3 regions of the Thalassotalea sp. SU-HH00458 genome follow, and region 3 is predicted to be linked to each of the others. Evidence: predicted binding sites of a transcription regulator. Region 3 holds the regulator's gene; each other region holds the start of a gene.
What was found. The regulator FNR, encoded in region 3, switches genes on or off when oxygen is low (the NO sensors DNR and NnrR bind a similar motif). The targets are predictions, from matches to a motif close to TTGATCTAGATCAA.
Positions count from the first base shown of each region.

Region 1: ubiU (ubiquinone anaerobic biosynthesis protein UbiU) is a predicted target of FNR. The motif match lies at 1,061-1,074, and genes of this name have one in related genera.
Region 2: ABXH06_RS10200 (DUF3149 domain-containing protein) is a predicted target of FNR. The motif match lies at 1,045-1,058, and genes of this name have one in related genera.

Region 1 covers NZ_BAABWW010000003.1:190,542-192,817, reverse strand. The annotation lists gene ABXH06_RS06135 (HD domain-containing phosphohydrolase) at 1-418, shown strand, start outside; gene ubiT (ubiquinone anaerobic biosynthesis accessory factor UbiT) at 415-942, opposite strand; gene ubiU (ubiquinone anaerobic biosynthesis protein UbiU) at 1,135-2,130, shown strand; gene ABXH06_RS06120 (U32 family peptidase) at 2,155-2,276, shown strand, end outside.
Region 2 covers NZ_BAABWW010000005.1:292,928-295,203, reverse strand. The annotation lists gene ABXH06_RS10210 (ATP-binding cassette domain-containing protein) at 1-151, shown strand, start outside; gene ABXH06_RS10205 (tetratricopeptide repeat protein) at 225-965, shown strand; gene ABXH06_RS10200 (DUF3149 domain-containing protein) at 1,133-1,261, shown strand; gene ABXH06_RS10195 (flagellin) at 1,420-2,109, shown strand; gene ABXH06_RS10190 (YheU family protein) at 2,233-2,276, shown strand, end outside.
Region 3 covers NZ_BAABWW010000013.1:28,614-30,889, reverse strand. The annotation lists gene uspE (universal stress protein UspE) at 69-998, opposite strand; gene fnr (fumarate/nitrate reduction transcriptional regulator Fnr) at 1,189-1,908, opposite strand; gene ABXH06_RS16720 (sulfite exporter TauE/SafE family protein) at 1,953-2,276, opposite strand, start outside.

The sequences.
Region 1 (2,276 bases), on a different contig from region 3:
AGGTAAAATCACCATCCCAGAGCAAATCTTGCATAAAGCAGGAAAGCTCGATGAAAACGAATGGGATATTATGAAAACTCATAGTGAATCTGGCGCGCAATTATTGACAAAATCAAAAGCCAGTATCGCGATGGTAGGGGCGAAATTAGCGCGTTATCATCATGAAAATTGGGATGGAACGGGTTACCCAGAAGGGTTAAAAGGGGAAGCAATTCCAATTGAAGCACGTATTGTCGCTATTGGTGATGTGTTTGATGCTTTAGGATCAGAACGTAGCTACGATAAACCTTGGTCAGCGTCAGAAATCAAAGCTTATATTATTGAACAAAAAGGGAAAAAGTTTCAGCCAGCACTCGTCGATATTATGATTGATAATTTCGATGAGTTTTGGTCTATAAGAAACCGTTTGCCTGATTAATCAATACTCTGAACTCGATGCTTGGCAATGATATTTGCACAATGGCTTACTACGTTATGGGCTATACTGGGTAGTTGGTCTAAATCTAGTGCATCGATAACGTTTTTAACTGCTAATCCTAACTCTGTGTTGCCTTCGATTTTTAAACGTCGTTGAAAAAACAAGGTATCAGGATCTTCTTTTCTACCTGCTATCAATAATAAATCATCGCCATTTGCAAAAAAGCAGACATCTGCTTTTTTGCTATTTTTTGGTGCCATGATCAAGCGATCATTTTGAAAACTTAACAGCCAAGAAATCCCCAAATCATTGATGTTAATGTTTAACCAGCTCCCTTGTAAAAAGTCAAAATCACCCTCGTTAATAGCGTCAGAAAAAATAGAATGTAAAATCGGTAATAAACATGCTTTATGAACAGAGTCAGGAATTCGTGTTAATACCGGTGTTAAAATACTGGGCAAATTGTTTAATAATTTGGCGCCATAATTTGCTGTGAAATGACTACATGGAATGAGATTCCTCACAACGGACCCTTGTTTAAATAAAAGTTTTGGTAGGTGCTATGGTAGCAATAGCGTTCAATTGTTATCTGTTACAGATCAACTTTTAGTGAAAAAGTTCTACAAATAAAAACCGAAAAGTTTGTTTTAAGTCAAACCCTCATCATTGAAAAATCGTTAAATTGCCGCTGGTTATTCTACTGAAAAAAGACGTGTATGGAATTATTATGTCCGGCGGGAAATTTTCCTGCCTTAAAAACAGCAATAAATAACGGCGCAGATGCGGTTTATATTGGTATGAAAGGTGATACTAATGCCAGACACTTTGCCGGATTAAACTTCACAGAAAGTAAATTATTAAAAGCTGTTGACTATGTTCATCAGCGAGAGAAAAAGTTACATGTAGCCATCAATACTTTTGCACATCCCGCAGGTGAAATGCGTTGGCGAAAAGCTGTTGATGATGCCGTTGCCATTGGGTGCGATGCTTTAATCATTGCGGATTTAGGCGTGTTAGATTATGCAGCAAATAAATACCCTGATATCGAGCGACACGTTTCTGTGCAAGCATCTACAACGAATATAGAAGCTATCCGATTTTATCATGAAAACTTTGAAGTAAGTCGTGTGGTGTTACCTCGAGTATTATCTGTGCAACAAGTCAGACAATTAGCCCTTAAAACTCCAGTACCGTTAGAAGTATTCGCTTTTGGTAGTTTATGTATTATGTCGGAAGGGCGGTGTTATTTATCTTCTTATATGACAGGAGAATCTCCTAATACCGTTGGAGCTTGTTCACCAGCTAAATATGTGCGTTGGCAAGACACTGATAAAGGTTTGGAAAGTCGGCTAAATGGTGTATTGATCGACCGTTATCAACCGGATGAAAAGGCTGGATATCCTACGTTATGTAAAGGTAAATTTGCTGTAAATGAAAACGTATATCATGCACTAGAAGAGCCAACCAGTTTAAATACCCTTGCCTTGATCCCTCAACTAGCAAAAATGGGCGTAGTTTCGGTCAAAATAGAGGGCCGACAACGTAGCCCTGCTTATGTTGAACAGATAGCAAAAACATGGCGTAGTGCATTAGATAGTTATCAACGATCTCCCGATAAATTTGAGGTAGAAAGTCGTTGGATGGATTCTTTAGCAAAGTTATCAGAAGGGAAACAAACCACGTTAGGTGCTTATCACCGTCAATGGCAATAATCGATTAAACAAAGAGAGTTAATAATGAAGTTTTCCCTCGGAGCCAGTTTGTTCTTTTGGCCTAAAGATCAAGTTGAAACATTCTATCAGCAAGCAATAAATAGTGAGGCTGATATTATTTATTTAGGTGAAACCGTTTGTTCTAA
Region 2 (2,276 bases), on a different contig from region 3:
AGCCGAGAGTGAAATCTATCAAGCAGAGCATAAAACCCGATTAGCAGAATTAATGAAAGAACAAGGAAAATTAAAACAAGATATTGAAGAAAACGAGATGCTTTGGCTTGAACTTGAAGAAAAAATTGAAGAAATAATGTCACAACAATAGCGAACTTTTTTGATCAATTGCTACACTTAAGAAGAAACAAATGAACATTAAAAAAAATACACAAAGGTGCTTTATGAAAACATTTCAATTAATAGCATTACTCATATCATTTTCTCCTAGTTTTTTAGCTTTTAGTTTTGATGGCGATTTAGAACTAGGAATTTTTCAACTCAATAGAGGAGAATTTAAAGCTGCTATTGCTGAATTTGAACCTTTAGTAGAGGAAGAATATTCTCCTGCCCAATATCAAATGGCCTTGATTTATGAGAATGGCTGGGGCGTTAAAAAAGATCCACAAAAAGCCTTCGAGTTAATGAGTTTAGCTGCCGCACAAAACTACCCTGATGCGCTATTTAATTTATCGGTTATGTACAGTGAAGGTGAAATAGTTAAAAAAGATTTAAAAACCGCCTTTGTCTTAATGCAAAAAGCCGCCGATAAAGAATTAGCTAGTGCGCAATTTAATTTAGGTGTGATGTACGCCAATGGAATTGGTGTCGATAGAAATTTAGCCAAAGCTGCACGATGGTACGAAATGGCTGCTAGACAAAATTATACCTTAGCGCAATTTAATTTAGCGTTAATGTATTTTGAAGGCAAAGGTGTCAAGAAAAGCACGGAAATGTCATATGTTTGGAATTATATTGCAGCAAGAAGTGGCTATACCCCTGCCATTAAAAGCCGTGATATGGATGAACACAAACTCAGCGTTGAAGATATTCAAAAAGGCCGTGATCATGCGAATTCCCTGTATGCACAAATTATTGAACAAATTGATCTAAAAAATAAAAAGCGCTCTCTGCAACGTTATTAAGCCCTATTTATGTAAAAGAGTTAATACCGAACTACAGTCCGAAATGCCTTTTCGGACTGTATTACTTTCCATTCATCTCTTGATCTACATCACATTCTTTCTCCAGTTAATACGATAAAATACCCACATAACTTAAAAGGTTTTATTAAACATACTTGGAGTATCTTATGAATTTATTTAATATGTTAATCAATGACCCCGTCGTACTAATTTCTTTTATCGGCTTAGCAACCGTCATTGGCATTTGTAGTTTTTATGTATATTACTTCATAAAAAACATTGAAGAAAATAATTAAATTTTAACGGTAGCTTGATGATTTATTGGCGATTTAACACAGTATTAACCAGCAGGCCGGTATAATTCTGTTTATTATATGAGCGATTCAGCGCGATATTTGCTATAGTTACTTAGATTATTTCGAACTACTTGTTGTAAATTTCAAAGGCGGTGACTATGAGTCTTTCTATTAACCAAAGCTCTCCAACATTAAGCTTCATTGAGCGCATAACAAAAGAGCGTGAAGAAAAAGATGAGCAACTTGCCTCTGGGAAACGTATTAATAGTGCTGCAGACGATGCTGCTGGCTTGCAAATAGCGAATAGATTAACCTCTCAAATAAATGGTTATCAACAATTAAGCATTAACTCACAAGATCAAATAAACATTAATAATGTACAATCTGGTCAACTAGCCTCTATTTCAGAAGGATTACAGCGAGCAAAAGAACTTTCCATTCAATCGGGTAACCCCTTAAGTAGCGGTGGTGCAATACAAGGTGAACTCGATCAAGTCACTGAACAAATTAATACTATTGCTGCAGAAGTACTTGATGACCCAAATTTTTTAGCAGGACTTGATGCAAGCGATCCAACGGCAACACAAGGAGCAATTGATACTGCTTTTGAAACCCTCAATAATACGGCGGCTACACTAGGAGCAGAGTCAAACGCTTTAGCAAGTCAAGTTTCTACCTATGAAACTAGTCGAGTCAATGTGAGTGAATCACGTTCACGTATTGAAGATACCGATTTTGCAAAAACTACCGCTGAAAAAGAAAAACTAGACACCTTATTACAAGCCACTATCATTGCGAAAAAAGATAGCGAAGCGCGAAAAGGTTTATTAATTAATCAATTAATTTAACTCGTCAAATCCCACTGATTCAATAAATACGGTGTATTTAAGCCTACTGAACAGTAGGCTTTTTTAATGCGAAACGTTAAACTTAGTATCGACACTAGCGACTGAAAAGAAACCGATATATTTATGATAATTCCATTCCAATCATTACCCTCTGAAACACTTAACGC
Region 3 (2,276 bases):
TGTGTTACCTTGTTTGCGTATTAAACTTATTATTTAATACATTGATAAAATGGTCTTTAACATAAGCGTTAATTTGCAAGTGGTGAAACATATCCATCCGGTTTTAAGGCTAAAACATCACAGTTTAAATTATCAATTAAATGTTCAGCAGTATTCCCGATCAGGGCAGCGGATAATCCTGTTCGGCCAATAGTACCTAAGATCACTAATTCTGCATCTAATTCGTCTGCCAGCCTGACAATGATATCTTCTGGTAAACCTTCTTCCACATGGGTGTGCTCTTTACTGATTGCAAACTGTTGAGCATGCTCATCCATCGCTTCTATATGATGACTTAACATGGATTCGTTGTATTCGTTTGCATTAAATTCAGGGATCTCAATTGCGATATTAACGGGAGTGCCAGGGAAAGAGTTGACCAAATGAACATTTGCCTTGATCAATTTTGATAGATTGATCGCTTCTTCTGTGATTTTTACATTTAAAGATTGATGCTCTGCTTCAGCACTGCCTACATTGAGTGCCGCGACAATATTGCCATTCATTGGCCATAAATGATCTTTCACTAATAAAACAGGACAGGGACATTTTCTTAATATATGCCAATCAGTTGGCGTGAATATGACTGATTTTAATTTATCGTGCTGATGTGTTCCTTTAATGACTATGTCATAGCCATTATTTAATACTTCTTCAATAATGGGTTCAAAAGGTCTATTGTGCCAAATTACTTTAGTATCTATTGCAATATTATCGTGCGGTAAAACGTTAATTAACTCATTCAACCATTGAATACGATCATTAATTAATGAGTTGCGCATAGCTTCACGCTCATCGTTTGACAGCATGGTAGTCATCTCATAAGAAAAATCATATATCGAAAGGAAAGCTGTGATGGTGGCCTGAGTTTGTTTGGCTAATTCAATTGCTCTTTTTAAGGCTTTTTGATCTTCAGTGGTTGGATCTATGATTGCTAATATTTGATGATACTTTTCCATATTCGCTCCAGAATAACTCATGTTAATGATTTACTATCAGTATAGTTATATTCTTATATAACACATAGTTGAAGATTGTTTTAAATCAATAAATTGGTCGTTTTGAAGGAAAAGTTAAGCAAGCAAATACTTTGCAGATGTTTGAGATATATTTACGCAAGGCAAAAGTATGTGGGAGAGTGATGTGCTGCTATAGCGCAGCACAATCTTCAAGCTTATCGCTGTCTAAAATTGTAATAAGCTTGCCATCAACTTTAATTAAGTCATTTTTATTGAATCGATTTAATAACCGACTAATTGTTTCAACCGTTAAGCCGATATAATTGCCAATATCACTGCGAGTCATCGTCAACCTGAACTCAGTGGCTGATAATCCCCTAGCGTGATAACGGGCGCTTAAGGCACATAAAAATGTAGCAAGACGCTGCTCAGCATTCTTACGGTTCAATAAAGTTAACATTTCTTGATCATTTTTAATTTCAGAGCTCATCATACGAAGGATTTGCTTTTTAAGCTTTGGCATATGATTAGATAAATTATCTAAGGTATTATAGGGGATTTCACAAACCATTGAAGTTTCTAATGCTTTTGCAAAACTCGGATGTTCAGACTCTGCTATGGCATCAAACCCTAATAAATCTCCTGCTAAATGGAAGCCGGTAATTTGTTCTTCACCACTTTCGTTTACCGTAAACGTTTTGAAAGTGCCAGAGCGTATAGCGTATAAGGACTGCATAGTTTGACCATCTTGAAAAAGCTGCTCACCTTTATGGATAGGGCGTTTCCGGTCAATGATTTCATCAAGGGTTTCTAACTCTTTTTCATCAAGAGAATACGGTAGACAAAGTTCACTGATGCTACAATTTTGGCAATGAATATGTTGTTGTGATGCGCTTTGATTCTTGTACATATTTTCCTTAACATCTAAGTTAATTATCCACTTCGAGTATGGTATTAGAACATTTGTGTATATGCAAATTTTAGCGTCAAGATACCATAACTTATTAGTAATAACGCCATAGTTTTTCTAAAATAATTATTTTGCATTAATAGCTTTATAAAAGTAAAACCAAATGAAACCGTCAATAACGCAGGTAAAGTACCAAGCCCAAAAAACATCATGATCAAACCTCCTTTTATTGCGTTGCCGCTGGCTAAAGACCAGGTTAATGTTGAATAAACTAAACCACATGGTAACCAACCCCATAAGGTACCTAAAAGGAAAGATTTCTTTACACTCTTTATCGGAATTATCTTTTTACTTAAAGGCGATAAGTG